3 regions of the Peribacillus sp. NPDC046944 genome follow, and region 1 is predicted to be linked to each of the others. Evidence: riboswitches for the same ligand, from Rfam matches in the RefSeq annotation. Region 1 holds a riboswitch; each other region holds the start of a gene.
What was found. A riboswitch is a leader RNA that binds a small molecule or an ion and turns the genes downstream of it on or off. The one in region 1 is predicted to bind cobalamin.

Region 2: it holds a riboswitch for cobalamin, as region 1 does, so the genes downstream of both, metE (5-methyltetrahydropteroyltriglutamate--homocysteine S-methyltransferase) here and ACQKIC_RS18765 (hypothetical protein) in region 1, are expected to answer to the same signal.
Region 3: it holds a riboswitch for cobalamin, as region 1 does, so the genes downstream of both, mmgD (citrate synthase) here and ACQKIC_RS18765 (hypothetical protein) in region 1, are expected to answer to the same signal.

Annotation. Positions count from the first base shown of each region.
Region 1 is NZ_JBNNML010000014.1:48,955-56,169, forward strand. Features, by position in the region: gene ACQKIC_RS18755 (VWA domain-containing protein) at 1-765, shown strand, start outside; gene ACQKIC_RS18760 (ABC transporter substrate-binding protein) at 904-1,854, opposite strand; gene ACQKIC_RS18765 (hypothetical protein) at 1,858-2,403, opposite strand; cobalamin riboswitch at 2,566-2,785, opposite strand; gene ACQKIC_RS18770 (AAA family ATPase) at 2,974-3,930, shown strand; gene ACQKIC_RS18775 (DUF58 domain-containing protein) at 3,930-5,117, shown strand; gene ACQKIC_RS18780 (transglutaminaseTgpA domain-containing protein) at 5,173-7,215, shown strand, end outside.
Region 2 is NZ_JBNNML010000017.1:29,934-47,276, forward strand. Features, by position in the region: gene ACQKIC_RS19640 (FUSC family protein) at 53-1,144, opposite strand; gene ACQKIC_RS19645 (glutamate synthase-related protein) at 1,446-5,918, opposite strand; gene ACQKIC_RS19650 (glutamate-1-semialdehyde 2,1-aminomutase) at 6,264-7,553, opposite strand; gene chbG (chitin disaccharide deacetylase) at 7,773-8,519, shown strand; gene ACQKIC_RS19660 (hypothetical protein) at 8,570-8,890, opposite strand; gene ACQKIC_RS19665 (ABC transporter ATP-binding protein) at 9,041-10,048, shown strand; gene ACQKIC_RS19670 (ABC transporter permease) at 10,090-10,881, shown strand; gene ACQKIC_RS19675 (ABC transporter permease) at 10,886-11,671, shown strand; gene ACQKIC_RS19680 (acyl-CoA thioesterase) at 11,714-12,190, opposite strand; gene metE (5-methyltetrahydropteroyltriglutamate--homocysteine S-methyltransferase) at 12,183-14,489, opposite strand; cobalamin riboswitch at 14,629-14,826, opposite strand; gene ACQKIC_RS19690 (potassium channel family protein) at 15,109-15,531, shown strand; gene bcp (thioredoxin-dependent thiol peroxidase) at 15,594-16,064, shown strand; gene ACQKIC_RS19700 (aminopeptidase) at 16,076-17,185, shown strand; gene ACQKIC_RS19705 (D-2-hydroxyacid dehydrogenase) at 17,331-17,343, shown strand, end outside.
Region 3 is NZ_JBNNML010000008.1:49,128-55,026, reverse strand. Features, by position in the region: gene prpB (methylisocitrate lyase) at 171-1,079, opposite strand; gene prpD (2-methylcitrate dehydratase) at 1,093-2,529, opposite strand; gene mmgD (citrate synthase) at 2,621-3,748, opposite strand; cobalamin riboswitch at 3,973-4,171, opposite strand; gene ACQKIC_RS15240 (NupC/NupG family nucleoside CNT transporter) at 4,523-5,716, opposite strand.

The sequences.
Region 1 (7,215 bases):
GATGATAAAGATAAGAAGATATCCTGTGATAGTACGGAAGTGGTTTATGATTTGGCCCCATATAATAAAGGGGACTTCAGGAAAGCATTAGATAAATTTAAACCGACAGGATGGACACCGATTGCCAAGACCATTTCGGAAACAAAGAAAGATTTTGAAAAAGCGGGTTCAGAAGGTCAAAATATCATTTATGTCGTCAGCGATGGAATCGAAACCTGCGACGGTGATCCAGTGAAAGCAGCTAAAGACTTGCATGATTCCAATATTGAACCAGTGATTAACATCATAGGGTTCGATATGGATAGTGAGGGGCAAAAACAATTACGTGAAGTTGCTGAAGCTGGCGGAGGGAAATTCGAAATGGTCAATAATGCCGATGATTTCAATAAGATGTGGGATGAAGAGCGTAGAGATCTGTGGAACCAATGGTGGAATTGGGGCAATGAAAATTGGAGTACCGTTCGGGATGAACAAAATAAGAAGACATCGTCTTTACTTGATGAAAAAAACAGTTTTTCTAGGCTTTCCTCTGATGAAAGCAATCGCATGTATGAGGCTACGAGTTATTTAAAGTATAAGAAACAAATAAATTATGAGACTTGGGAGGAAGCTCGCAGTTTAGTCAAACAACGCCGTGAAATAATAAAAGAGTATTATGACGAAAAATATGAAGAATTGAACACGACAGTGAAAAATGAAGGGGAGGGTTTAAAAGAATCAATTAAAAAGAAAGAAGAAGAAATGAAAGAGAAATATAAAGATTAATAATCAAAGGGGCTGTCTAATAGCCCTCTTTCAAGAGGATTCATGCACAAAATAAAAGGCGGAAATGTTGTTAAATCAACCTTTCCGCCTTTTATTATATATACGATTTCGGCGTAATTACCCCTTTTGGGTGTGTCTTTATTTGAATAATTGCGGATATATGGTCTTTGCAGTTAGTTCTACGGCTTCTCCGATACGCGGTCCGGGACGTGACATGACGTCTTCGCTAAGCTGATATACTTGGTCTTCCTTCACGGCGCTGACATCTTTCCAACCTTTACGGGATTTGATTTCATCCACAGCATTGTCCACATAGCCTACGGTTGTGATGATGGCATCCGGGTTGCGCTTGACGACTTCTTCATCTGCTATTTTCGCCCAGCCCTTTTGGTCGGCAAAGATATTTTCGATACCGGCAGACGCCAAGATCTCTTGTTGGAAGGTTTCAGCTCCCGCTGTATAAATTTCTGGAGAAGGGCTGATTTCGAAATATGTTTTTTCTTTAGAATCGACACTCGCCACTTTTTCTTCAACATCTTTGATTTGTTTTTTTATGTTTTTGACTAGGTCTTCCCCTTTGTCCGTTACGCCCATGACTTTGGAAATTTGATTAATATCGCTATATACATCATCAAAGGTCACGGCTGATTTAATAATGAAAATGGGAATTCCCGCATCTTCAAGCGGCTTTAATGCTGCTTCATCGCCAATTGTGTAGGCAATGATGACATCCGGTTTCAAAGAGATGATTTTTTCGGAATTGATCGTCATCGAATCAGAGACACGCTCGACATCTTTAGCTTCCTCAGGATAGTTATCGAAATCCGTCGCTCCAATCACCTTATTCCCTACACCAAGGGCATATAAAATCTCCGTATTACTGGGTTGAAGTGAAATGACCGTTTCCGGAACCTTATCAAATGTGATTTCTTTTCCGCTATCATCGGTGACGGTATAGGATTTGACTTCTTCAGTTGTTGCAGGATCTTTTTTCTCTAGCGATTTCTGATCATCATTCGAGGTACATCCTGTAAGGAAAAGGGCGACCATCAGAAGGGCAATCCAACTGGATCTTACTGTTCTTATCATGTTTTATTCCTCCATTTTCTTTTTCATCGTTTTGGTTGGATAGGATTTGCTGATAAAGGGAATCTCTTCGACACCCAGTTGTTTATTGACATAGACAGCCATCACGAATAGAACATTGGCAAGCAAATGAGCATAATCAAAAAGGATCGCGGGCACATCTTTTTCCGTACTGACTTTATGCAAGGCACGGACGGATTTCTTGGCTTCACTACGGCAAGTATGCAAAATACAGGCTGCCGTCGATCCTTGGGGTAGTACAAATGTTTCGATGCGTTCTTTCACTTCAGCGACATAATAGTCATAGATTTCACTTAGGCGGTTTAGACCGTCTTCGGTTATGGCCAATTTCCCCCGGGCAGAACCATTTAAATGATAAGCCATCGGCAACAGTTCCATTAAATCCCTGTAGACTTCAGGAATCTCTTTCGTGAACGACGCTGCCAGTCCCATTTGAGTCGTCAATGAATCGGTGCGAATTTCATAATCAACGTTTGAAACTGATTCGCGCATGAATGGGTAGCATAAAAAGCGGGCATCCTTCTTTTCCATAATTTTTCCTCCTTTTTAATAATGTGAATGACCTTCGTATTGCTTTTCGGCGCAAAAGAAAAAGCCGACCAAAGGTATTGGTCGGCAAACAATCATCTATGTATCTCGAACGGAAAAAAAGATGGAAGATTGCCGTACAATCCTCCTAACTTCCGAAGAGCAAAATACGATAAAAAAAAGGCAGGTCTCCTGGCTCGTGCATCATTTTACTCTAAGAACCTTCCCATTTGGATTGAATGAATGGTATCGTGCGTGCGGATTCATTCACAAACAGTGGCATATTTCTTATTTCATTAGCACTTACAGTTGCGGAAACAGCTTCGGTTTTACACCGAATTCCCTATTAAGCTGACAAGTCAGCACCTATTTTTTGCAAGGTTTTTATTCACTTAGTACCAGTCTATCATAATTAATTACTTAAATAGTGAAAAAATTTCAAGAAATCTCTTTTATAGGGGTATTATTCTAGTAAACTCACTTTGTAAGGATAAATTGGAGGTTAATGTAAAATGGATGTCGAATAAATAAGGGTTAAGCATGAGTGATTTACATAATCATGGGAGGTAGAGAATGGTTTATAAACAAGTGAATCAGAAACTGGATATGATTTTGGAAAACATTGAAAAGGTCATTATTGGAAAAAGAGATATAGCAGAACTAAGTCTTGTGGCCCTCCTTTCTGGTGGACATGTCTTATTGGAAGATGTCCCGGGCGTGGGGAAGACCGTCTTGGTCAGGGCGCTAGCGAAGTCCATCGGGGCGGATTTCAAACGGATTCAATTCACGCCTGACTTGCTACCTTCCGATGTAACGGGGGTATCGATTTTCAATCCGAAGGAACAAGAGTTCATCTTTAGACCGGGGCCAATCATGGGCCATATCATTTTGGCCGATGAAATCAATCGGACATCACCGAAAACGCAATCCGCCCTACTTGAAGGAATGGAAGAGGCAAGCGTGACGGTGGATGGTGTGACAAGGAAACTGGAACAACCGTTTTTCGTCATGGCCACTCAAAATCCAATTGATTACGAAGGCACATACCCACTTCCAGAAGCACAGCTAGATCGTTTTTTATTGAAAATGAAGATGGGGTATCCGGAAGTGGCAGAAGAGATAGAAGTGTTGCATCGGGCCCAATATACGGCTCCGATTGAAGAATTGGAATCCGTGATTTCGTTAGAGGAACTGATAGATTTGCAGATAGAGGCAAAGGCCGTGATCGTGGATGATACGATAAAGACGTATATCGTCGAGTTAGCCAATCAATCACGTAAGCATGAAAGTGTATATCTTGGGGTGAGCCCACGTGGATCGATTGCCCTAATGAAGGCAGCCCAAGCCTATGCGCTCCTAAAGGGAAGGGATTACGTTTTACCTGATGATGTGCAGCATTTGGTTCCGTTCGTTTTTACCCATCGGCTAATCCTTAATCCAGAAGCGAATTACTCGGGGGTGAATGCTGACATGGTGATACATGAGGTAGTGGCTACGACGCAGGTACCCGTGAAGAGGGCCGTGACCTAATGCGGAATGTGCTTACCATACTGAAGAAAAACAGGAATGTCTGTGGGATCATAGTGCTTATGCTCATTTCCTTTTGTTTTGCGATGTTTCAAGGCGGGTTTATCAGTTGGTTCATTTTCTATACCTTTTTGCCGTTCGGTGCGTACTCTATGATTCTGCTGTTTTATCCACTTCAGGCTTTTGAAGTGGAGAGAAGAATTAGTAAACACGAATGCCAGGCCGGAGAGTCGGTAGATATGACATTGGTATTCTCCCGGAAAAACAGACTGCCTCTTTTATATATGGTGGTAGAAGAGGATTTGCCGATGGAACTGGAAAAGAAAACATTGGTTTTTCCAGGATTTAAACAATCCTTCCAATTGACATATACCCTGGAGAATCTGCCAAGAGGAGAACATGTCATCCAATCGGTTCGCTTCAAAATAGGGGACTTCTTTGGACTCTATGAAAAAGAAGCGACAGTGCATGCCCCTTTGAAACTCACCGTTTTCCCGGCTTATCAGGAGTTGAATTATAAACAGTTGGAGCATGTCTTCGATCAAGGACAAGTTGGTACGACGAAAAAAATACAGCGGGAACATTCGGTCGTGTCCGGAATCAGGGAGTATCAGCCGGGTGATCAATTATCCTGGATAAATTGGAAGGCAACGGCCCGAACAAGTGAAATCATGACGAAGGAATTTGAAGTGCAGAAAAACCGCGATGTATTTATTATGCTTGATGAGTACGCCTCTCCCTTCTTCGAAGAAGCTATCGTACTTGCGGCCTCTTTGGTGCATGCCTTGATAAAGAAGGGTATGGATGTTGGGTTAACCAGTACGGGATCAATGGAGGTCGTACCGGCTAAAGGAGGCAGTAAACAGAGGAGAAGACTCTTTTACCGTCTTGCAAAATCAAGGGCCACACATACAAGCGTCTGGAATGGAAAGAAGAACAAGGGAGTTGTACCATCAAACGCTTCTGTAATATTCATTGTGTCCGAATTAACGATGGAAAAGATAGAAGGTTGGAATGCATTTACCGGAAATAAAGCGATGACGGTATTTTGCGTGAAAAGTCAGGGAGACTTCACGGGTGAGGAAATACGTGCGAAGTCGGTGGCGTTGGCTCGTGGAATAAAGTTGGTCTTCTTTGAACAGGGTCACCTTCAAAATGAACGAACCGAGGTGAAGGCAAATGAACGCTGATTCTACCAAATCGGAAAGGTGGATGCATGTTCTCTTATATATATTTGGTCTTCTATTGATTACCGAATGGTTACGACCCGTAGAGAAGCTTACGGATACAGGAAATATCTTGATTTTCATTATCTTTGTGTTATTTTCCTTGCTCCTACACTATTTCGGTATCCACTGGTTTGTGCGTTTCATCCTCGTAAGTGCCTTTATATTAATTGCGGTCCATTTCTTGTATTCGTCAGATCCTTTCCTGACCTTCAAATGGCTTACTGGTGATTTGCTGGATATAACGGCTAACGTTTCGAATATGTATGAGGGGAAGTGGGAGCTGCTTTCCAACCCCTTTAGAACGCTGTTGTTTTTCGTGCTTCTTTGGCTTGTGACATACTTGATTCATTACTGGGTGACGGTGAGACGAAACATATTTTTACTTTATATATTAACGATCATTTTCCTATCGATTCTCGATACATTCACACCATATGATGGGGATATGGCCATGATTAGGATCATCATCATCGGGTTTTCGATGCTTGGTGTGTTGGCCATGCTACGCTTGTCCATACAAGAGAGATTGGTGTTTTCAGGAGGTCCATTCAGTAAATGGTCCATCATGCTAGCGGGGATGCTGTTAGTAAGCGTCTTCGTTGGTTTCACTGCTCCGAAGTTCGCGTCACAATGGCCGGACCCTGTACCGTTCATTGTTTCTTATTCCGATAAGGTGACAGGAAGTGATGAAAGCTCCGTTGAAAAACGGGTGGGGTATGACGAAGATGATTCATCACTTGGTGGGTCGATAGAGCCGGACAATACGGTCATTTTTTATAATACGGCCAATACCGGACACTATTGGAAAGTCGAGAACAAAGATATCTATACCGGAAAAGGGTGGGTTTCCGTTGAGGGAATGGAAGACTATATCAGTTTCTCTAATGGTCAGGATTTGAAGGATATAAAAGAATTTGAGATTCCTGAAGTGTTGAAAACGGAAGACATGAATACAAGGGTAACCATGATGGAAAGTTACTCTCACCTTCTTCATCCCCAATCAGGGTACCTGAAGAAGGTAGAGGCTGAGAATGGAGATTGGTTTAAATATTATACAAATATGGACAAGTACATTTCGGTAGACGAAGGCAGTGAGCCCCTTACCACGAAAGAATATGAACTGGTTTATGAAATGCCTAGCTATGATCTGGCTGACTTACGGAAAGTTACGGAACAGGATGAAACGATGGATGTCCTCATGGAAAGCAATACACAGCTTCCGGAGGGATTGCCAACCCGTATCTATGAACTGGCCAACGAACTTACGGTGAATGAGGATAATTGGTACGATAAGGCAAAGGCCATAGAAAATCACTTCGACGGTCCTGAATTCAGCTATTCTAAAGAAGACATTCCGTATCCAGGCGATAATCAGGATTATGTGGATCAATTCTTGTTCGAGACCCAAATTGGGTATTGCGATAATTATTCAACGGCGATGGTCATTTTATTACGTGCCGCCAACCTTCCGGCAAGATGGGTTAAGGGGTATACGGAAGGGGAGAAATCAATTTATAAAGGTGAATCCGCCTATAAAGTGACGAATAATAATGCCCATTCATGGGTGGAGGTTTATTTTTCAGGATTGGGATGGGTACCATTTGAGCCTACGAAGGGATTCAATGGGCAAATGGATTTTTACAATTCGAATTTGAATTCGGAAAATACGGAGGAAACCGAGCAGGAAGACAAAAAACTAGTGGAGCAAGATGAGACACAGACTAGAGAGCGCCCGGATACACCCGAAAATGAACCTGGATCAACTAAGAAAAGTGTCCTTTTAAGCCAAAATACTTTATTAATGTGGAGTGCCGGTATTATTTTATGCATAGCTTTACTTCTTGCCGTAGGGTATTTGTATAGAAGGAAATGGCTCCCTTTTGTACAAATCCTTCGGTTAAAAAAGAAAACCGGTCCATACTTTATACAGGCGTACCAATTATTATTGAAACAGTTGGTCCGGGCAGGGTTAGAGCGGCCTGAAGGACAAACCTTGCGGGAATATGCAGCCTATGTAGATGCGGTTTATGAGACGAATTTAATGCAGGAAATGACAGCT
Region 2 (17,343 bases), on a different contig from region 1:
TTGGGAGCCCAACATAAAAGAAGAGACGGTTATCTAGTGAACCGTCTCTCTATTAATCTTCTTCATATTGGATAGACACTTCATTCTCATCTTTATGGAAGGATTGGAAGCTGACAATCAGCTTTTCGAGATGCTCCAATTGTTCGTCATACTCAATGATGTAAGAAATCAATGGAACAAGGCGGGCGGAAAGATGCCCGAGGTCATCATGCATTTCGTCGACTTCGTTTTGTTGCTCAAAGAAGAGGGCAAGAAGGTCTTTGCGGCTGAGGGAACCCTGATCCCAATCATCGATTTCCTCAATGTTTTTGATTTTTTCGATATGCAATAAAATCAGCTGCTCATGCTTACGTATGAGGGAATCAAGATGATGTAAAATCGTCTTCTGGAAGTCTTCAGGCATATGATAGATTTCATTCTCGAATTTATGAATCCTTCTCAAGGTCTCAAACGCCTTTTTCGTCGTGATGATCATTTGACGATACACGACAAGCTTCCTTGATTTAGCTACACTTTTCTTTTTGAAATATTCACGTTCTTCTTTATACATGGAATAGATATGCTCTAAATCAAGCAAATCTTCTTTTAATCTGCTAATATCCTTTTTCAATAAGGTATGTTCTGTAGCATGCCTAGTGCTTATTCGGATCCATTTCAAAATATCTTCTGTCACATCGGTTATGCGCGTATATAGCTTTGCCTCATACTTTGGCGGGATGAAAACGAGATTGACAATAAATGAAGCAATAATCCCAAGTAAGACGGATGAAAGACGCACAAATGCAAAGTTTAAAAATTCTCCTTCTTGGCTTTCCATAATGGCAATAACCGTCACGATGGAAAGTACGATCGTCTTATCCATTTTCAATTTCAGATTTATCGTAATGACTACCATTACGGCCAATCCGATAATGAAAATATCATTACCAAACAATAAAACGAAGGAAATGGCGACTAAGGCACCGATGATATTTCCTTGAATTTGTTCCAGCACCGTCTGATAAGAACGATAGATGGTGGGCTGGATGGCAAAAATAGCAGCAATCCCAGAAAGGACAGGAGCAGGAAGATTAAGCAGTTCCGAAATATAAAGCGCTAAAACAATCGCTATTCCTGTTTTGAGAATGCGGGCACCAAACTTCATATATGGGTAAATCCTTTCTTTGTGATGTTATTGTTCCTGATAAGAAGCTCTTTCTTTATACAGGATATTCGTAAAGTTGTATTCTAACTTATATGTTAGTACTTTACACTAATTTTTAATGTTGTAAACAAAAAGTAATGGAGCAAAGCAGCCGTAAAAGTAATTATAAGCTTTTTACGGAAGGGAAAAAATGAAGATTTTATGACATATGTAAATGAGGTGCTTTTTTCCTCTTGCTGTGGGGAGTTACAAAGATGGAAAAAAGCTAATGTCCTGTAAAAAGACATTAGCTTTTTTATCATCACTCGGTTGATACAGATGGATCTGCTTGTTCCTTAACGGGAACAACTTGAAGGAAGTGGTTTCCCGGATTATGGAGCAAGGCCCCAAGAGAGGCTGCTTCCTCTTCTTGCCCTTGCTCTTTTAAAAGGGCAACGTATTTGCCAAGGAGCTCATTCACGTCCTGAAGTCCTTTTTTGGAAAGGGATTCAATCGACACTTTCGCACCCTTCGCAATCCTTCTTTGGATAACTTCTTTCGTTAGGCCGACTTCCGGCTGAAGCCTTAAATAAACGACACCGCCGGTCATGCCTGCACAAATCCATGGACCCGGATCCCCTAGAACCAATCCTCTGCCATTTGTCATATACTCAAATGCAAATCCCTTGATGTTCGAGGTTACCGCAATATTGCCATGTTCATTTTCTGGAATCGGCTTTTTCACTAGGCCACCGATAATCATGTCGGCACCTGAAAGCCGGATTCCCGCCCTTGCATCGGCATCACCTTGGGCGATAAGGAGTCCGTGCTGTGCCCCATACCCGAAACCTTTACCGACAGAGCCATTGTAAAGGTTGCCATCTTTTCCTGGTGATTTGAAAATGGCGATATTCCCACCGATTGACGTTTTGCCGATTCCATCCTGGGCTCCGCCATTTACGCTAATGGTGATTCCCTCGGTGTTATAGGCACCAAGGCCATTACCAGGGATGGAACCATCCTGATAGGAAAGATGAATGGGAGGCAGATTCTTATACGAACCATCCAATCTGTTACGGACGCGGTGACACGAAACACGGCTACCAAGGACCCGTTGCTCGGAAGTGATGCCGCTATAACTGCGGGATTGCTGTAATTCTTCAACATGCGAATCGAGATATTCCGCTCCCACCGCCACCTGTAGGGAACTTTCATTCAAATAAGCTTCTTTTTCCCTATTGGAGAATGGCGTGATATCAAGGTTCTTTAATAAATAGGTCAGATCCAGCGATTGTTGGCCTTTCACTTGCTCAAGCAAATCAGAGCGGCCGACGATATCCTGAAGGTTCTTCACACCCAGTGATCCAGTCAGGGTTTTTAGCTCCTGGCCGAATGCCGTGAACATATTCGTCAATCCTTGAACCGCCAAATCAAATTTTCGAGGAACAAAGCGGCGCAATCCATGTTCTTTTGCCTGTGCTTCCGATTCGATTTGGGTGGCAATCCCGACATGGCATGTATCCAGGTGACAACCGCGGCATGTTGTACAGCCAACGGCAATCATCGATAGGGTACCGAAACCAACGCGGTTGGCCCCGAGCAACATCAATTTCAGGATATCCATCGAGCTTTTCAATCCACCGTCAGCCCAGATTTCGATGTTTTGCCGAATTCCGGATTCAAGCAACGCATTATGGGCGGCTTTTACGCCGATTTCGACAGGCAGACCTACATGTTCAAGGGCATGAATCCGTGCTGCACCCGTTCCGCCGTCAAAGCCGGAAAGCGTGATGATATCGGCGCCGGCTTTGGCAACGCCGACGGCAATCGTTCCAATATTGGGAACAACCGGTACCTTGACGGCCACCTTGGCTTTATCGTTGGCCGTTTTCAGCTCATGGATCATTTGGGCCAAATCTTCAATCGAATATATATCATGGTTATTGGAAGGGGAGATCAAGTCAGAACCAATCGTCGCATTCCGTGCTTCCGCAATTTTTGCCGTAACCTTCGAACCGGGAAGATGTCCGCCTTCACCAGGTTTTGCCCCTTGCCCAATCTTAATTTCCAAGAGATTAGAAGAGTTCAAGAGTTCGGCGTTGACACCGAATCTTCCGGAAGCAATCTGCTGCCCACGTGATTTCGGGTATTTTCCGAGCATATCCTTAATTTCTCCGCCTTCGCCATTCATACTGATCATGCCCAAACGGTCTGCCGCTTCTGCGTACGCTCGGAAAGCTATTTCATTTTGCGAACCGAATGACATGGAGGCGATGACGAAAGGCAACTCCTGATCGCCAATGGATAGACTGACATCTTCGGCTGGGACAGGTGTGTCTGACAACTTAAGTGATGTCAGGTGACGGATTGTCGTCGGGTTTGATTCTTCTTGCTCCGTGATCTTTTCACGATAGGCGTCATAATTTCCCGTGGAAGCGACTTCGCCGATGGATTTCCAAATCCGCGGGAATAGATGAAAGGTTTTACCCATCCGTTCTTTTTCATTATCATAATCTAATGCACGCTGGATGCTATCCTCTTTGATTTTGTCAAAATCATAGTCTAAATGGTTTGCTCCGAAGAAATTGGCCACATTCAAATAAGAGGCAATCTCCTCATGTAACCCAATGCTTGAGAATAGCCGGCCATAGCCGCGCAATTCATGAATCCCGATGGTGGAGATCACTTTTTCCAGTCCTTTAGTCAACGAGTTATATAGATTCATAACGCCTTTCAGGTCCCCGGAAGATAATGAAAGGAACATGAAATAGGGACTGATCAAGTTGGCACCGAGGCCATAGGCAACGATGATATCATGCAGTGACCTTAGGGATGCAGAACGTAACAGGATCGAGCAATCGCGGCGCTTGCCGGAATTGACCAATGCTTGATCGACAGCTGACGTGACAAGATGAGGGTCAAGCCATAGGTTCCCGTTTTGATGAGCAAGGGCATCATCGAGGATGAGCAGCGTTTTCCCGGCATCTACCGATTTTACGGCTTCATCCGTTATCCTTTTTAACGCTTCAGGGATACTCTCCTTTTCTGTAAACGTGCTTGAAATGAAATGTGCCAGTTTTTGATCCTGGTTGTGAAGGACAAATTGATCATAGCTTGGTTGTGAAAGGGTGGAGGAGCATTCATACCCTGTCAGTCCCTCGATTAATAAAGGTGTCAGAAGTTCGGTAACGTGACCGGCCTTCTTTGCTTCAAATAAAGAAGGACGTCTTCCAATAATGGTTCTCGTGGAAAAGTGCTCGGTTTCCCGGTCCCGGTCGATGGCTGGATTGGTTACGACGGCGACGCTTTCCTTAATGAAATCCGACAGGTTGGTCCGCTGTGGATTAAGGGCGGCAAGCGGTGCGTCATGACCCAATGAACGGATGGGTTCTGCACCTTTTTCAGCCATCTGCTCTACTAATTGAACGTGCTCCCTTTCCCAACCGAATGCCTTATATTGTCCGTTATGAATGGCCTGTGGCTGCGTCATGGTGATCACCTTCTCGAAAATTGGTGGCTGCAGGCGAACGAGGTCATCGGAAAGAACAAAACGTTCATTGAAGCGCTCATACACTTTCCCTTGATATTCTTTATAGTTATATAGTTCAATAAGGTCGCCATTCCATTTTAACCCGACCTTTTCCCCTGGTCCCATCGGTCTTGGGTCTCCCGTATATTCTGAAGAGGGAATGATCCCAGGCTCGGAAGTGAACATATAGGAAGAAGCCGTCTCGATATTCCAAAGCGGACGTAGGCCTAACGAGTCTACGGAGAATACGGCTTCATCTCCGAATCGGGAGATGATTCCAGCTGGGCCTTGTGCAAAATGCCCCCATGCTTCCCTTAGATACGTATAAAGGTTCTGCAAATGCTCAGGGTATTCCTTGATTTCGTTGATGATTGGCGGAAAAACCAGGTCGATTGCCTCGAATAAAGAGTAGCCGTGACGGCAGATGAATGTTTCAATCGTTTTATTCAAATCCTGGGAATCACTTCCGTCTTTAGCAATCGGAACCCCGATCATTTTGGCTTCATCACGTAATTTGGCAATGGTATTGATTTCGCCGTTGTGTCCAAGGACACTGAATGGCTGCACACGGAAAAAACTTGATAGAGTATTGGTGGAAAAACGGTTATGACCCAGTGTCATAGTTGAGGCTGCAAGGGGGTCGGCAAGATCATGATAGTAGGCAGGGAGTGTATCTCCGGCACCCATTACTTTGTAGATGGCATGATGCTGGCTTAAGGAAGCGACATGGATGTAATCACTATTTTCGATGTCGGACGTCAACTCGAAAAGGATGTTGGTGAGTTCCTGTTGATTGTTAGTCGTGGATGAACAGGCAATTTGCCAGAACACAGGATCTTCTTGGATGGCAATCGGGCCCAAAGCTTCAGAGCGGTATGCTTTATCCGTTTCAAAAACGAGCGATAGCCCACGTTTCTGCAACTTTTCTTTGACTTCGGTTTTTAATTTGCCTGCATCTGTTTTTCTGCTTAAAAATAGGTGACCGACTATGAAATCATCTTGATCGACGATGCCGGAATCGATGTTTTCCTTTTCAAGTTTCTTTTTCCAAAGAGCACGTGGAATATCAATATGGATACCGGCGCCATCGCCTTCGCCATTGATGAATCCGCAACGGTGATTCATCTTAACCAGTGCATCGATGCATGCGAAAATGTTCTCATTGGTGGGGATTTTCTTTTTTTCGATACGGGCTACGATACCGCAGGCATCATGTTCTTCTCTATAGAATTCTTTGAATGTAGCAGGTGTCCATTGTTGATTCATATGTTTGGCGTCAATAAGGATAACCCTTATTTGCTGCCGTTCACCCCCTGTGGCTTTTGATTTTATGAAACGTTCATATTAGTAAACTTAAACAACTGTCCAAGCTTTTTAATTGAATGATATAAAATAGAATAAATGGATATAAATGTATTGGTATCATATCATTTAAATATTCAGAAATCAATTTTTTATACAGTATATTGGATAGGATGGAAAAGTGTGTTTTTTAGAAAAAACTCCCTGAAAGCCAATTTGAAAGTTTAATTTAGCCGATATGAGAAAACCCCAAGATGGATATCCATCTTGGGGTTGAATGGTTGGTGCATATTTATTCTTTTGTCCAGCTTAAATCAAGTTCTTGAATGCATGTTCAACCGCTTTTAAAGTATAAGCGATATCTTCATCCGTATGGGCCGTTGTCAAGAACCAGGCTTCATATTTGGATGGTGCCAAGTTGATTCCTTGATTAAGCATCAGCTTGAAGAATTTACCGAACATTTCGCCGTCCGTATTTTCAGCTTGCTCGTAGTTTTCGATTGTTTCTGTAGTGAAATAGATCGTCAAAGCACCTTTTAGGCGGTTGATGGTAATAGGTACATTATATTGACGAGCGGCTTTAAGGATGCCGTCTTCAAGGAGCTTCCCTAAGCGATCAAGCTCGTCGTAAACGCCTTCTTCCTTCAACACTTCCAAGCAAGCGATCCCGGATAGCATGGAAGCAGGGTTTCCGGCCATCGTTCCTGCTTGATATGCAGGTCCTAATGGTGCGACCGTATCCATGATTTCTTTTTTGCCGCCATAAGCACCGATTGGAAGACCCCCACCGATGATTTTTCCAAGAGCGGTCAAATCGGGTTGAACGCCAAGTAAGTCCTGAGCCCCACCGTACATGAAGCGGAATGCAGTGATGACTTCATCAAAGATGACGAGTGCTCCAGCTTCATGAGATAAGGAAATCACATCTTCCAGGAATCCAGGGTGCGGTTCGACGATGCCGAAGTTGCCGACGATCGGTTCGACCAGGACACCGGCAATTTCGTTGCCCCATTTTTTCAGGGCCTCTTTGAATGGCTCGATATCATTGAAAGGAACCGTGATGACTTCCTGTGCAATACTTTTAGGGACACCAGCGGAATCCGGTGTTCCAAGTGTGGATGGACCAGAACCTGCAGCAACCAACACAAGGTCGGAGTGACCGTGATAGCAGCCGGCAAACTTGATGATTTTATCGCGACCCGTGTAAGCGCGGGCTACGCGGATGGTGGACATGACGGATTCAGTACCAGAATTGGTGAAACGGACTTTATCAAGGCCAGGCATCGCCTCTTTTAACATTTTGGCAAAGGTGACTTCATGCTTTGTAGGCGTACCGTATAAAACACCTGTTTCTGCAGCCTTTGTGATCGCCTTTGTGATATGGGGGTGTGCATGACCTGTGATGATCGGGCCGTATGCCGCCAAATAATCGATATACTTGTTGCCATCAACATCCCAGAAATAAGCTCCTTTGGCATGATCCATGGCCACCGGCGAACCGCCGCCCACGGCTTTATAAGAACGGGAAGGACTATTAACCCCACCGACGATATGCTCCAACGCCTCTTTATGTATAATTTCCGAATTAGTAAAATCCAATCTAAAAACCTCCTAAAAATACAAACATAATCACTCCTAATCATAGCACTTTTCCACTTTAAAATCCCTGGGAAATGGGGCCTGACCCCCAAACAAGCTGACCGAACTCCATATATACCAAGCTTCCATGCTTTTTATTTTGTTTGGGAAATAGGGTCTGACCCCCCATGGTCTGGTATATTCATAGTAGTAGGTAAGGGAATTGGGAGGGGGATAAGGATGCCGAAGTTGGTTATTAATGCGGATGATTTTGGGTATTGTAAGGGAATTAATTTGGGAATTATAGAATGTTTTCAGAATGGTGTCGTGACGTCGGCAACTTTGATGGCCAATATGCCGGGTGCCGAGCATGCGGCAGCGCTGGCTAAGGAAAATCCGAATCTTGGCGTGGGGATTCACTTGGTTTTGACCTGCGGCTATCCAGTGAGAAGCGATGTTCCTTCGCTGGTGAGGGAGGATGGTGCGTTTCATCGACGCGGCGATATGCATAAGTTTGCTGAACCTGCGGATATAGAAAAAGAATTGAACAGCCAGATGGAGAGATTCCTATCATTGGGGCTGAAACCGACTCACATTGATAGCCATCACCATGTTCACGGCTTGGAGAAGGTTTATCCCATCGTTGAAAAGATAGCGAAAGCGCATGGCTTGCCGGTTCGGAAATTGGATGGGGCACTTCATGGTTATCAAGGCGTGAAAAGGACAGAGAAATTGATAACGGATTTCTTTGGATCGGACCTGACGACAGGCCATTTAGTTGATATTTTGGATACAAGTCTATCCTCCGAGACAGTCGAAATCATGTGCCATCCCGGGTATATAGACGAATCGATACTAAACGGAAGTTCCTACGCCCTGCCACGTGTAAAGGAAATGGCCATCCTGACAGACCCATTGATCCAAAAAGCCATAGCCGCGCGTGACATCGAACTAGTCTCCTATAAAGAGTTGGGAAATAGGGTCTGACCCCCAATCCAAAGAGCTGGAACCCTTGATGGTACAGCTTTTTGGATGAATTATTTCGTTTGGGAAATGGTGTCTGACCCCAAAGTTTCACTTATGAAGGACATTATATCTAGGATGGTGCTTGGGTTTTCGATGTTGAAGGTTTGGCGTTTGATTTCGCCTTGGGCCTGGTAGTAGGTTGCGTGTCCTGTTCCTTTTTCTTCATTAATATGTAAATGAAAGCTTAGTGGGGTATTTTCGATGGAGCCGGACGAATCCCTTTGGACGATCTGGCACAATAGTTGGTCGTATTCGTCCTCGTACAAGAAATCATACCGTAATTCCAGTACGATTTTTTCGATTTGCGTGAGCAATAACTTTTTTATATTCATAGCGATTAGTCTCCTTTTTATAGGTAATACATACATCGTCGAAATTCGCCCAACCCAGGATATCCTGAATCCAGGCATTTTTATTGTTTAAAAAGCTGAGGTTGGCTAAACTATTTGATTAGGACAAGGAATATGGAGGAAAATAACATAATGAGCAATGCAATTCAGGTTAATCAATTACGGAAGGAATTCAAGTCGGTTTCAAGCCGTTCCGGATTAAAAGGGGCCTTCCGCGACTTACTTACAAGAAATTATAAAATCGTGCCTGCTGTCAACGATATCAATTTTACTGTAAAAAAGGGTGAGATGGTAGCGTATATCGGGGAAAATGGGGCAGGCAAGTCGACGACGATCAAGATGCTGACGGGGATTTTGGAGCCGACGTCCGGTGATATCATGGTCAATGGCATGAATCCGCATAAAGAACGGGAAAAGTTCACCCAGACCATCGGGGTCGTCTTCGGGCAACGATCGCAGCTTTGGTGGGATATCGCCGTCCAGGAATCCTTCCGGCTGCTGAAAAAAGTATATAAGGTGTCTGATGAACAATATAACGATCATATGGCACATGTAATCAAGACGTTGGATATCGGGCCGTTACTCGATAAGCCGGTGCGTAAGCTGTCCCTTGGCCAGCGGATGCGTTGTGAACTGGCTGCTGCCTTGATACACAATCCACCGTTGCTTTTCCTGGATGAGCCGACAATCGGCCTTGACGTGTTAGTGAAAATGAAAATCCGTGAGTTTCTGAAGGAAATCAATGAAAGATACAACACGACCATCCTTCTGACCACGCATGACTTGGGGGATATCGAGGCCTTGTGCGAGCGGGTGATCATGCTTGATGAAGGTCAAATCATTTATGACGGGGAATTGCAAAGCTTGAAAGATAATTGGGCAGAGGAAAAACAGGTCCACTTCCAATTCATCGAGCCAGTCGAACTGGATGAACTGCAATCCTTGCCGTTATCCTTTCACGTCAATTGGGAGCACGATGAAAAGAATCATGCATACATAGCCGTGTTAAAAGAAGAAAGTGATCATATTTCACAGCTGGTCGCCGCTGTCGTTTCACATTTTAAAATCAAGGACGTCAAAATCCATGAAACGTCCATCGAAGAGATTGTTCGTAATATTTACGAAGAGGGCACGGTCTGACTCTTTCAGAAAAAATGTGTCTACCAAGAAGGGAGAGGACCATGGGAAAGTATCTTGCGATGATTCGCATGCGTTTTTTGATGATGCTTGCGTATCGAACCGATTATTATACCGGTATTTTAATTTATAGCATCAATATTGGTGCTTATTATTTCTTGTGGAATGCAATATATGGAGAGAAAAGTTCCATTGAAGGGTTATCCAGCATGCAGATGACCACCTATGTGGCGGTTGCCTGGATGGCGCGCGCCTTTTATTTTAATAATATTGACCGTGAGATTGCCGATGAGATCAAGGACGGCAAGGTCGCAATCGAGATGATTCGACCTTATAACTATTTAGGGATGAAGACGATGCAAGGCCTGGGTGAGGGGATTTTCCGTTTCTTTTTCTTCTCCATTCCAGGTATGCTGCTCGTCGCCATCATTTTCCCCATCCATTTGCCAAATGAACCGGCAACATGGGGGCTTTTCGGAATTTCCCTGTTATTCAGCTTCATCATCAATACGCAAATCAATTTGCTAACGGGAATCACGACATTTTTCTTATATAATAATGCTGGATTGATCCGGGCAAAACGGGTCATTGTTGATTTGTTTTCAGGCTTGTTATTGCCTATCAGCTTTTATCCAATCTGGGCACAGGACATCATGAAGTTTCTGCCGTTTCAAGGAATCAGCTATGTCCCGAGTATGATTTTCACAAATGGATACGGAACGGGAGACATCGGCATGGCTCTTTTACAGCAATTGATCTGGGTCATCATTCTCGTTATCCCCATCCAGGTTTTATGGATAGTCGCAAAAAAACAGCTGATTATTCAGGGAGGTTGATGGGATGTTTTACGTATCAATGTTTTTTCAATATGTGAGTCAGTATATGAAAACGAGATTGCAGTACCGGGCGGATTTCGTCATCGAGATTCTTTCTGATTTGTTGAACCAAGTCGTGAATCTGGTGTTTATCTTAGTGGTCTTCGGACATACGGAGTTCCTAAGCGGGTGGAGCCGGGATGAAATCATTTTCATATACGGTTTTTTCCTTATCCCGTTTGCACTATTTTCATCCTTTTTCAACATCTGGGATTTCAACGATCGCTACATCGTCAAAGGGGAGATGGACCGGATTTTAACAAGGCCGATTCACAGCCTGTTTCAAGTCATCTTAGAGCGGATTGAGCTTGAATCATTATTTGGAGTCGTGACCGGTTTGATCATCATCTTCTATTCCGGTGTTTCGTTAAACCTGGAACTAACTTGGTATGACCCGATTCTCTTCATCATCTTTGCAATCGGCGGGGCACTCGCGTATGCCGCCATCTTTGTTGCGATTGCAAGCATCGGCTTCTGGTCTGATGCCAAAACGTCCATCATGCCGATGATGTACAACATCGGGAACTACGGGCGCTATCCGGTTGATATTTATAACAAGGTCATCCGCTTTGTTCTGACTTGGGTGCTGCCATTTGCCTTTGTCGGTGTGTATCCCGCTTCCTATTTTCTTAGAAAAGAAGAGTGGTACGCGTATGCATTTGCCACACCTGTTATAGGGGTCGTCTTTTTCATGATCTCGATCTTCATTTGGAATCAGGGTGTGAAAAGGTACCGCGGAGCAGGAAACTAAAAAAAATCCCTTCAACAATTTTGTTGAAGGGATTTTTTTTGCTTATATGCGTTTGTTTTTTCTCTCGACATATCTAGCTTGTGCTTGGACGTACTGCCGTTTTTCTTCTTCCGTTTCCGGTTGGACCTGTGGAACCGGTATGGGCTTTCCATCTTCATCTATCGCAAGCATCGTTAAAAAAGCGCGGGCGGTGAGTTGCTTTTCGCCAGTCAACAGGTTCTCCCGTTCTACTTTTACGAATACCTCCATTGACGTTCGATGGGCACAGGTGACATAGGCTTCCAAATTGATTGCATCCCCGGTCTTGATGGGGGCCAGGAAGTCAAAGGAGTCGCTTGAAGCGGTTACGACCGGTTTCCGGCAGTGGCGCATCGCTGCAATGCAGGCGATTTTATCCACATAAGCCATCACTTTTCCACCAAAGATGGTATTGTGATGGTTCGTATCAGGTGGAAAAACGAGGTCCGTTAAAAACGTCCGTGACTGTTGAACGGGAATGCCTGTTGTTAAATCAGTCATTTTCCTGTTGGACCAATAGCTTATTCCGGACAACCGTTGCGGCTTCGACCATATTTTTCAGTGAAGCGACGGTTTCTGGAACGCCCCTTGTTTTCAGGCCACAGTCAGGGTTGATCCAAAATTGGTCTTTATCCAGTACCTTGATGCCACGTTCGATCATATCGACCATTTCTTCCACTGCAGGAACGCGAGGGCTATGAATATCATACACACCAAGGCCGATTCCTTTTTCATATGTTTTCTCCTCGAATGCGGAAGCGAGCTCGCCGTGGCTACGGGACGTTTCAATGGAAATCACATCAGCGTCCAGGGAAGAAATGACATCCATGAAGCTATTGAAATCACAATAGCACATATGGGTGTGAATTTGTGTTGTGTCTTCGACGCTCGAAGTGGAAATCAGGAATGAATGGACCGCCCAGTTTAAGTACTCATCACGGTCGCTTTTTTTCAATGGAAGGCCTTCACGCAGGGCTGGTTCATCGACTTGGATCATTTTGATCCCTGCTGATTCCAGTGCCTCTACTTCTTGTTTCAAGGCCAATGCCAATTGATAGCAGATATTTTCCCGTGAAATATCGTCACGGACGAACGACCAGTTCAGAATCGTAACAGGACCGGTCAGCATTCCCTTCACCGTTTTTTTCGTCAAGGCTTGTGCATACACACTTTCTTTGACCGTCATCGGATCGATGAAATGGACATCTCCATAGATGACGGGAGGTTTGACACAGCGGGAGCCGTAAGATTGAACCCAGCCTTTTTCAAGGAAGACGAATCCACCCAATTTATGGCCGAAAAACTCGACCATATCGGTCCGTTCAAACTCCCCGTGCACAAGGACGTCCAATCCGATTTCTTCCTGGATATCAATCCATCTGCTAATCTCCTCGTTCACGAATGCTTCATATTGATCAGCCGTCCATTCACCGCGTTTGAATTTCCCGCGGGCCTGTTTAACTTCCGCGGTCTGCGGAAAGCTTCCAATTGTCGTGGTTGGAAGGAAGGGCAGGTTGAAATACGCCTGTTGTTTTTGATAGCGCTGTTTAAATGGCAGGGTACGGCCATGGGATTGCTGCTTCGCCTGTTCGACAGCGGATTGAACGTCTTTATGGTTTCTGGCCTTTGAATTCTTTAAGGTCTGCCATGCAGCTTTGTTTGCCGCCAGCTTTTCTTCGATTGATTCTAGACCTTCGCTGTTCCCTCTGACCAAAAGCGTGATTTCTTCTAGTTTCTCATCAGCAAAGGCAAGGGCTTCTTTCACTTTGCTGGCCAGTTCTGTCTCGTTTCGAACCGTCACTGGCACGTGTAGCAGGGAGCAGGAAGGTTGAATCCAAATCCGATCTTCGGATACGTGTTTCGTAATGGACTCGACCAACCCGATTTTTTTCGTCAAGTCAGAAAGCCAAATGTTTTTCCCATCAATCACACCGGCCCCAAGTATTTTATCTTTTGGAAAGCCGACTGTTTGAAGATTGCTGAGATTTTTTCCTTTGTCATGGACCAAATCAAGGCCAATTCCTTGAACGGGCAAGTCAATCACTTCTTGGTAGTGCTCTACAGCATCAAAATATGTTTGCAGCATGATGTTCAGGTTGGGGACAGCTTCGTTCAATTTTTCATACAGGTATGTAACAGTTTTCATCTCGTCTTTGGAAAGGGAAGAAACAAGGGAGGGTTCATCGACCTGCACCCACTTCACTCCTTCTTGTTCCAGCTCTCGCAAAATTTTTGTGTATAAAGGCAACAGGCTCAGGATGATGGCCGGAAGATCTTTTTTATCATAGCCTTTTGACAAAGAAATGAATGTGTAAGGTCCGACTATAACCGGCTTCGTATCGATTCCTAGTTTTTCCTTGGCTTCACGGTAAGCAGTAAGTGGCTTGTTTTCTGTCAACGTAAGCTGGGATTGTTTTAGCTCTGGAACGATATAATGATAATTTGTATTGAACCATTTCGTCATTTCGGAAGCGACTTCATCCTTGTTCCCACGGGCCATTGAATAATAAACGGAAAGGGGGACCATGCCGCCTTTATAAGCCGAATAGCGTTCTGGCACCAGGCCGAACATGACGGACATATCGAGCATTTGATCATATAACGTAAAGTCGTTGACCGGGATGATATCGATGCCTTGATCTTTTTGTTTTTGCAAATTGCCTAAACGGATCGCTTCCAATTGCGCCGTGAATTCCGTTTCGTTTAATGTTCCAGCCCAATATGCCTCTAATGTACGTTTCCATTCACGATCTTCACCGATTCGTGGGTACCCTATATTACTACTTTTCAACACATCCATCTCCTTTTAATGAAATAACAACAAAAAAGCATCCCTAACCGTCAAAAGAGAAAGTTAGAAATGCTTAAAATAAAGGGGCACGAAAATACCCCTTATCATTATAAGGTCCCTAACACCTCCCTATCTCCCGTAGGTTAAAACAGTGTTGTCGAAATAGGCAGGTCTCCTGACTCAGGGAACTCTTCCTTAGCACTAAAAGCCTTCCCAATCCAAAAGGACCAGTGGCATCAAACAAAAGCGCTATACATTCCCATTACAGTGGCGGGACCGTGCCGGAATTACACCGGACTTCCCTTTTAATCCTAAAAGCTTAGGAACCTATCTCCACATATGAAATTCATAAAAAACTCCGTCCGCATAAACACGGACACTAAAATTTACAAAATATTATAAAAACTTAACCCATCTTAGCATATCCCGGCCAAATGGGTCAACAAGGAAAAAGTCGGGAAATGGGGTCTGACCCCCACCATGTGGCACGAGAACCCATGCTGTATCTATGTTTTCTTGATGGTGCAGCAGCTGGGAAATAGGGTCTGACCCCTAAAACGAGCATATATTGACTCGCAAAAGAGTATGTATAAGGGAAGTGGGTTGTTTTTGAAATGAGGCGTGGGGGATGACCTTTTATATTTTGATTGTGGGGATTATCTTTTGCATGGTGATGAGCATTCGGACCTTATTTCTTTCTGAGTCGGAGGCAAAGAAGTTTTCTCTTGAAGATATGCTGTGGCTCGGCAATTTATATGCGACATTATTAGTCGGTTTTGCACTGATTTATTTATTATACGAGCTTCAGAATCATTCGGTGATTCTTGATATGGGCAATCGCTTGGATGGAACCTTTTCCGAGCAGCTGAAGACTTCATTTTATTTTAGTGCGATGACGATGTTCTCCGTCGGATATGGGGATATCTCCCCAATCGGCATTGGCCGGATGATCGCGACAATCCAAGCATTCATTGGCTATACGCTTCCTGCGGCATTTGTGATCAGGGCTGTCATCGATTTTGAACAGAAGGAAAGAAAGAACAAGAAATGAAAGTTGTGTTTCTTTCGATTATTGGGTACGCTTACCATGATGAAAGAAATGGAGGGTTTAGAATGACGGTCGAAATTGGAGAAAAAGCACCAGACTTTCAATTACCAGCAAACAACGGAGAACAAGTTACCCTATCAGGATTCAAGGGTAAACACGTTGTATTATATTTTTACCCAAAAGACATGACACCCGGTTGCACGACGGAGGCTTGTGATTTCCGTGATGCTAATGAACAATTCGAAGAGCTTGATGCTGTCATCATAGGCATTAGCCCGGACCCGGTAACACGTCATGAAAAATTCATTGAAAAACATGGGTTGCCTTTCCTGTTGCTTGCTGATGAAAAGCAAGAAGCCGCTGAATTATATGGCGTATGGAAATTGAAAAAGAACTTCGGTAAGGAATACATGGGCATTGAGCGTTCGACTTTCCTGATTGATAAGGAAGGAACGATCGTTAAAGAATGGCGTAAAGTCAAAGTAAAGGGCCACGTCGAAGAAGCGTTGGAAACTCTTCGTGACCTAGAAAAATAAGGTACAGGCTAATGAAGGATGAGCGACTTATCAAGCTTGCCAAGCAGCTGATTCATCATTCACTGAGGCTGCAGGCGAAAGAGCGAGTCTTGATCCGTGGGCCTGTTGCAGCAAAGGCCCTATTGAAGGAACTGATTGACGAAGCCTATAGAATGGGGGCCTATCCTTATGCGGAACTTGAAGATGACGAAATTACCAGTCATCTGCTAAAAGGGAATGTTAAGGAACAGCTCGATACCTTATCAAAATGGAATTATAAGAAATACGAAGATGTGGATGCAGTCATCATCATATCGGGCGATGGAAACGAAGGGCGAGGAGTGAGTGTCCCTCATGAGAGATATCGCCTTCAGGAGGATGCCATGAAAACGTCCACCATGTTCTTCGTCAATAACCGGCGCTGGGTGTTACTGAATTATCCGACCATTGGTTCTGCAAAAAATTCCGGCATGAGCTTTGAGCAGTATGAAGATTTCTTGTTAAACGTGTGCACACTTGATTATCACAAAATGGAAAAGTCCATGAAGCCTCTAAAGGATTGGATGGATCAAACGGATCAAGTTCGGATCATATCGCCGGGGACTGACTTGGCTTTTTCCATTAAAAATATCCCCGCTGTCATTTGCGCTGGTAAAAACAATCTTCCAGATGGTGAAGTGTTCACGGCACCGGTAAAAGACAGTGTCAATGGCACGATTTCCTTCAATACTGCTTCCGCCTATCAAGGAGAGGTATTTGAGGGGATAACCCTTACATTTAAAAAGGGAAAAATCATGAAAGCTTCTTCCAATCAGTCGGACCAAATGAACCGTTTGCTCGATATGGATGAAGGGTCCCGGTACATCGGGGAATTCGCCCTGGGAATCAATCCGTATATCATGGAACCGATGGGTGATATCCTATTCGATGAGAAGATTAGTGGCAGCCTCCATCTTGCCACTGGTCAAGCTTACCAAGAGGCCGATAATGGAAATCAATCATCGTCTCATTGGGACATGGTCTTGATCCAGCGACCCGAATATGGCGGCGGAGCGATCTACTTTGATGATATACTGGTTCGTAAGGACGGTTTATTCGTGCCACGGGAATTATGCGAATTGAATCCAAATCAATTAAAATAAAGCCCTTTTTAATAGGGAGAGGCGTTTGTCCAACTCAAATAGAGGACCCCTGAATATGATTTAGTAAGGGAATACCTCCTCATAGAAAGTTGCGCGGGACATTCAGTGCCCGTGTTTTTTTATGTAAAGAAAAGGAGAGATAATCATGTTAGTATTTT
Region 3 (5,899 bases), on a different contig from region 1:
TCTTGGCCGCACTTTTCCATATCAAATAGTTATAACCATAGATTCTACATATCTTACAAAATCCTATTCATAGTCTGCCAAGCACTTCACTCTCTCCCCATTAAAACGCCAGGACAAAGTCATCTGAAATAGGAATCCCTTAATCTTTGCGATTAAGGGATTCACATCATTTATTGGTCTTTAGTTAAAACCGTTTTAGCGATATCTTTGTCTAGTCCTTCAAAATCATGATAAGCAATAGTTTCATATAACTCACTACGAGTTTGCATATCTGATAAAGCTTCCTTTTGTGTGCCCTGGTTCTTGATTTGTTTAAACACTCTCTCATAGGCTTTAGCCGCCACGCGAAGGGAAGTTACAGGATATATCACCATTTGATACCCCATATCATGAAATTCTTCTGCGGTGTAATAAGGCGTTTTCCCAAATTCAGTCATATTCGCCAATAGCGGTACGTTAATCCGTTGGGCAAAATGCCGGAATTCCTCTTCTGATTGAAGTGCTTCAGGGAATATGGCATCTGCCCCCGCTTCGATATAGGCATGTACTCTCTCAATGGCAGCTTCTACCCCTTCCACTGCCCTTGCATCAGTACGCGCCACAACAATAAGTGAAGGAGCAACCTGTTTAATCGCTTTTATCTTTTGCTGCATCTCTTCAGAAGAAACGAGCTTCTTTCCATTAAGATGACCACATTTTTTGGGCAAATCTTGATCTTCTATTTGGACGGCAGCTATCCCTACTTCTTTCATCTCTCTTGCTGTACGGGCCACATTTAAAACCCCTCCAAACCCTGTATCGATATCCACAAGGATTGGCAAATCTGTAGCCCGAACAATATCTCTTGCACGTTCTGCCACTTCTTCTGAAGATACAATACCTAAATCCGGTAAACCTCGGCTAGCTGTATAAGCAGCTCCGGATAAATATAAAGCTTGGAATCCTGATTCTTTAGCCATGAGTCCCGCCATAGCATCATGTGAACCTGGAATTTGTAATATACCTGGTTCCTGTATTAATGTTAAGAAGCGTTCTGCTAGTTCTTCCTGTGATGATTGTCTATTTACGATCCAAGCCACTGATAAGCCCCCCTTAGATTAAAAATAAATCAACGAATTCGTTAACTTTTAAATTTGATAATGCCTTTGGATTCAAGCAAGCTTCTTGAATTTTATTTTGTTGTTTTTGTGAGTAATGAGTGCTAATGTTGTCTTTAAATTTCCTTAAAACCTTTGGAAATGCTTCTTCTCTTCTAAAACGATGACCAAGAGGGTATTCGCATTCCACAAATTCTGAAACCGTTCCATCTTGATAATGAATTTGAACAGCGTTGGCGATTGAGCGCTTGTTCGGATCTAGATAATCCTTCGTATATTGTTTATCTTCCACTACCACCATTTTATCCCTCAATTGATCAATTCTTATATCCCTTGCCGCTTCGTCTTCGTAATGGTCTGCCGTAACATTTCCATTAATTAAACCAACGGCAGTTATATATTGAATACAATGGTCACGGTCCGCAGGATTGTTTAAAGGTCCTGTCTTATCAATGATACGAATAGCTGATTCATGTGTTGTGATGGTGATCTTTTCTATTTCATTCAAACGGTTTTTAACTTCATCGTGTAATTGCACTGCACACTCGGCAGCTGTTTGCGCATGAAATTCAGCTGGGAAAGATACCTTGAATAACACATTTTCCATTACATACGAATCTAATGAACGAGCTAGCTTCAGTTCTTGCTTATTGAACAAAACATCTTGAAATCCCCAACCTGGTGCTGAAAGAGCTGTCGGATATCCCATTTCTCCTTTTATAGCCATCAATGCTAAATGAACACCCCGGCTTGTTGCATCCCCAGCAGCCCATGATTTACGAGACCCTGTATTTGGTGCATGACGATATGTACGGAGACTGGAGTTATCAATCCATGCATTGGATATAGCATGAATAATCTCTTCTCTAGTGCCTCCAAGAGCTTTTGTCACAACAGCCGTCGTCGCTACTTTTACGAATAACACATGATCAAGACCGACTCGATTCAAACTGTTTTCTAATGCTAATACACCCTGAATTTCATGTGCTTTAATCATCATTTCAAGAACATCCTGTACCGTTAGTGCTTCTTTTCCTTCTGCAATATTTACTCGGCTTAAGTAATCCGCTGTCGCAAGAATACCTCCCAAATTATCAGATGGATGTCCCCATTCGGCAGCTAACCACGTATCGTTATAGTCCAACCATCGAATCATACAGCCAATATTAAATGCACCTTTGACTGGATCCAATACATATGAAGTACCTGGAACACGCGTGCCATTTGGTACTACTGTCCCTGGGACGACCGGTCCTAATAATTTCGTGCATTCTGGATATTGAAGTGCTAAAATCCCGCAGCCAATTGTATCAAGTAACACATAACGGGCAGTCTCGTACGCCTCTGTACTAGTAATCTCTTTGTCTAACACATAATCTGCAATTGTCTCTAATAATACATCCGTTTGATTAATTCCATTCACCTTTAGCATTTTTTCATTCCCTTTCTATGCAAAATCATTTATTATTAGAAATGGTCGTTGGTCAGAACGACCATTCGGCGAGCTAATAACTTACATTTTTTTAGTTGGTTAAAATAGTGTGGTTACGACGCTCGCCTATATAATTTACTCGAGGCCTAAAAAGTCGGTTGTTTGCATGTTGTTCAACCACATGAGCGCATAACCCTACTGTTCTAGCACTAAAGAAAATAGGTGTATAGATTTCAATGGGTAGACCTAGCATGTAATATACAGGTGCTGCATAATAATCCAAATTCGGATAAAGGCCTTTCTCTCTTACCATGACCTCTTCGCCAGCTTCGCACATTCTATAAAGGAGGTCGTCTCCTTTATTGTCACAGAGTTGTTTTAACGCTTTTTTCATGATTAGGGCTCTTGGATCCATCTTCTTCATATAAACACGATGACCAAAACCCATTATCTTTTCTTTGTTTGCTAATTTCTTTTCAAGCAACTGCTCGAACTTTTCAACTGTTCCAGCTTCCAAAAGCATGTACATGACCGCTTCATTTGCTCCACCATGTAAATTGCCTTTCAACGAAGCAACCGCTCCGGTTAACGCACCATACAAATCGGATTGTGTAGAAGCGATGACTCGAGCTGTAAACGTAGAATTCGGCATTTCATGTTCGCTATACAATAATAAGGATTGATCGAAAATCCTTTCTTCCAATTCTGTTGGCACTTTACCAGTAATCATGTAATAGAAATTTGCACTATAAGATAAATCCTTATTAGGAAGGACAACTTCTTGATTTTTCAGCACTCTATAACTATTAGCTACGATAGTGGGTACTTTCCCTAATAATTTGTAAGCGCGTTCAATATTGGCTGAAGTTGAGCGATCATCAATTAGCTGTTCATATCCAGCTAATGCGGAAATTCCCGTTCTTAACGCATCCATGGGATGTGTTTTGTCAGGTAATAGCTTGAATATTTCTAAAATATCAGTTGGTATTTCATATTCTTCCTTCAGTGTTTTCTCTAAGAACGCTTTTTCCTCTAGGGTTGGCAGATTATCATTTAATAGTAAATTAACGATATCCAGGTAATCTGTATTTTCAGCCAATTTAATCAAATCATATCCTTGGATTATAATTTCACTCTGGACCGTATCAAGAAATGAAAGTTTTGTCTCTGAAGCTATAATCCCATCCAATCCAGGTGAATAGTTTTCTTGTATCGACATTTTTACTCCTCCTATTCAAATGAAAGCGTTAACATAACAGGTGTATCTTCTTTAACCATTCATACTTTTGAATTCTCTTTCAATACCCTAACCAAAAAGAAAATGGTCTTTACATTAAAAAAACAACTTCCAATGGAAGTTGTTAATTAACGAATGGTTGCCTAAATAAACATGAAAATTCATGCCAAATATTCGTAATTAACACCTCCTATCCTCGTAGGTAATTGATGCATGATTAGTTGGCAGGTCTCCTGGCTTATGATCATCGCTTTTCGAACCTTCCCATTTCTATCTGCATAGAAACAGTGGCATCTTCGAATCGCTCCCAAATACAGTTGCGGGACAGCATCGGAATCAAACCGATTTCCCTTTTAAGCGAATAAAATCAATCATGTTATTCGCACCAAATAATTTACATATTCAATTTTCTATTTAAATATACCAAATATTTTAAATATTTACAATTATATATTTGGATTCACTCGTTCAGATTTAACATATTTTGTAACTAGATAGAAAATCACGAGGTCAACCAGAAAATTCTGCATCCAAAACATTTGCTTTAAGCCTTTTTCTCTAATAATACAAAAAGGAAATTTAGACTCGTCCACAGTTTGTTAAAAGCTGGAATTAATTTTCTTCCAACAGAACAGATTTTCATTATTAAATTCCAAATAGCCAAGGATTCCTAAAAATCACTTGGCTAATTTGTTTTTCATTCACGTATTAAAACCGCAATATTTAAGGTGATCTAGTAAACTATAATACACAGCGTTACCAAACAAACAATCCAACAATCATGGCACTTAGCATGGAGACTGCCATTCCACTAAGCAATAGCTTCCAAACATTCCTTCCAATGATACTCGATTTTTCCTCGTCTAGAATCGAATTGAACGTTCCGTAAATCATGCCGACTGTACTAAAGTTCGCAAATGAGGTCAGGTACGTAACGGCCACAGCTACTGTATGCGGGGCCAAACCGCTGATCTGTGTTTTCAAGTCGAGCAAGGCTACGAATTCATTCGTTGCCAGTTTGATTCCCATTAATTGAGCAACATACATCGTATCATCCCAGTTTAATCCAAACAAGAAAGCGAATGGGCTAAAGATGACAGAAAAGATTTTTTGGATTGTCAACCCATCTACCGCAAGCCCTAAAATACCGTTAAGGCTAGCCGTTAATGCGACATAGCCGATTACCATGGCCATAATGACGATCACCATCTTGACTCCAACTAGCATACTGTTTGAAATGGTTGAAAAGAAGTCTTTACGTTCCTCTTTTGTAGGAATATATACGACATCTTCCTCTTTACTGACAGTAACAGGATTTAACATATTGGCTATAAGCAAGGCATTTAAACAATTCAATGGAATAGCGACGAATACAAATTCAGCCGGAACCATGGATAAATACGCACCTATAATCGAACCGCTTATACTGCTCATACTCATAATTCCAAAGGTCAGCAAACGCTGATCCTTTAAAGAACTTAATTGCATCCTGATAACAGCGAGAGCCTCCGTATTCCCAAGAAACATCATCTGGATAGAAAAGAAGCTCTCCAATTTCGGTAATCCTGACACTTTCGAAATGAGCCAACCGACTTTGTCTATTATCCAGGTCAGGATGCCGAAATACGATAGAATATCAAAAAACGTAATAATGAAGATGATCGGCATCAACGCACTGAAAAAGAAATCCACTTGTTCGTTTGCCATAACAGAAGGAAAAACGAAAGAGATTCCTTCATTAGCACATGCAATCAACCAGGTGAAGAAAGTAGCAATCTGTTTAATGACCCATGTTCCGATGGTGGTCGACAACATGAACCATGTAATAACCAATTCAATGCCAAGCAACGTAAGAATGATTTTCCACTTCACGTTTTTTCTATTAGGTGAGCACAAGTATACGATACCCATGACAACCAATACCCCTAGAATATTCAATAAGAAATACATACGGCACCCTCTTCCTTTATCTTTTACTGTTGAATGCATACATAAAAAAGCCCTTATTTTTCATGCTTTCGGCCACTGGACAGAAAGCATGAAAAATAAGAGCCTCTTCAAAAAAACAAAGTAATAGTGGGACCTTCTGCAAGAATCACAAAGTGACTTACAAAATGCTACCTATAACGGTTT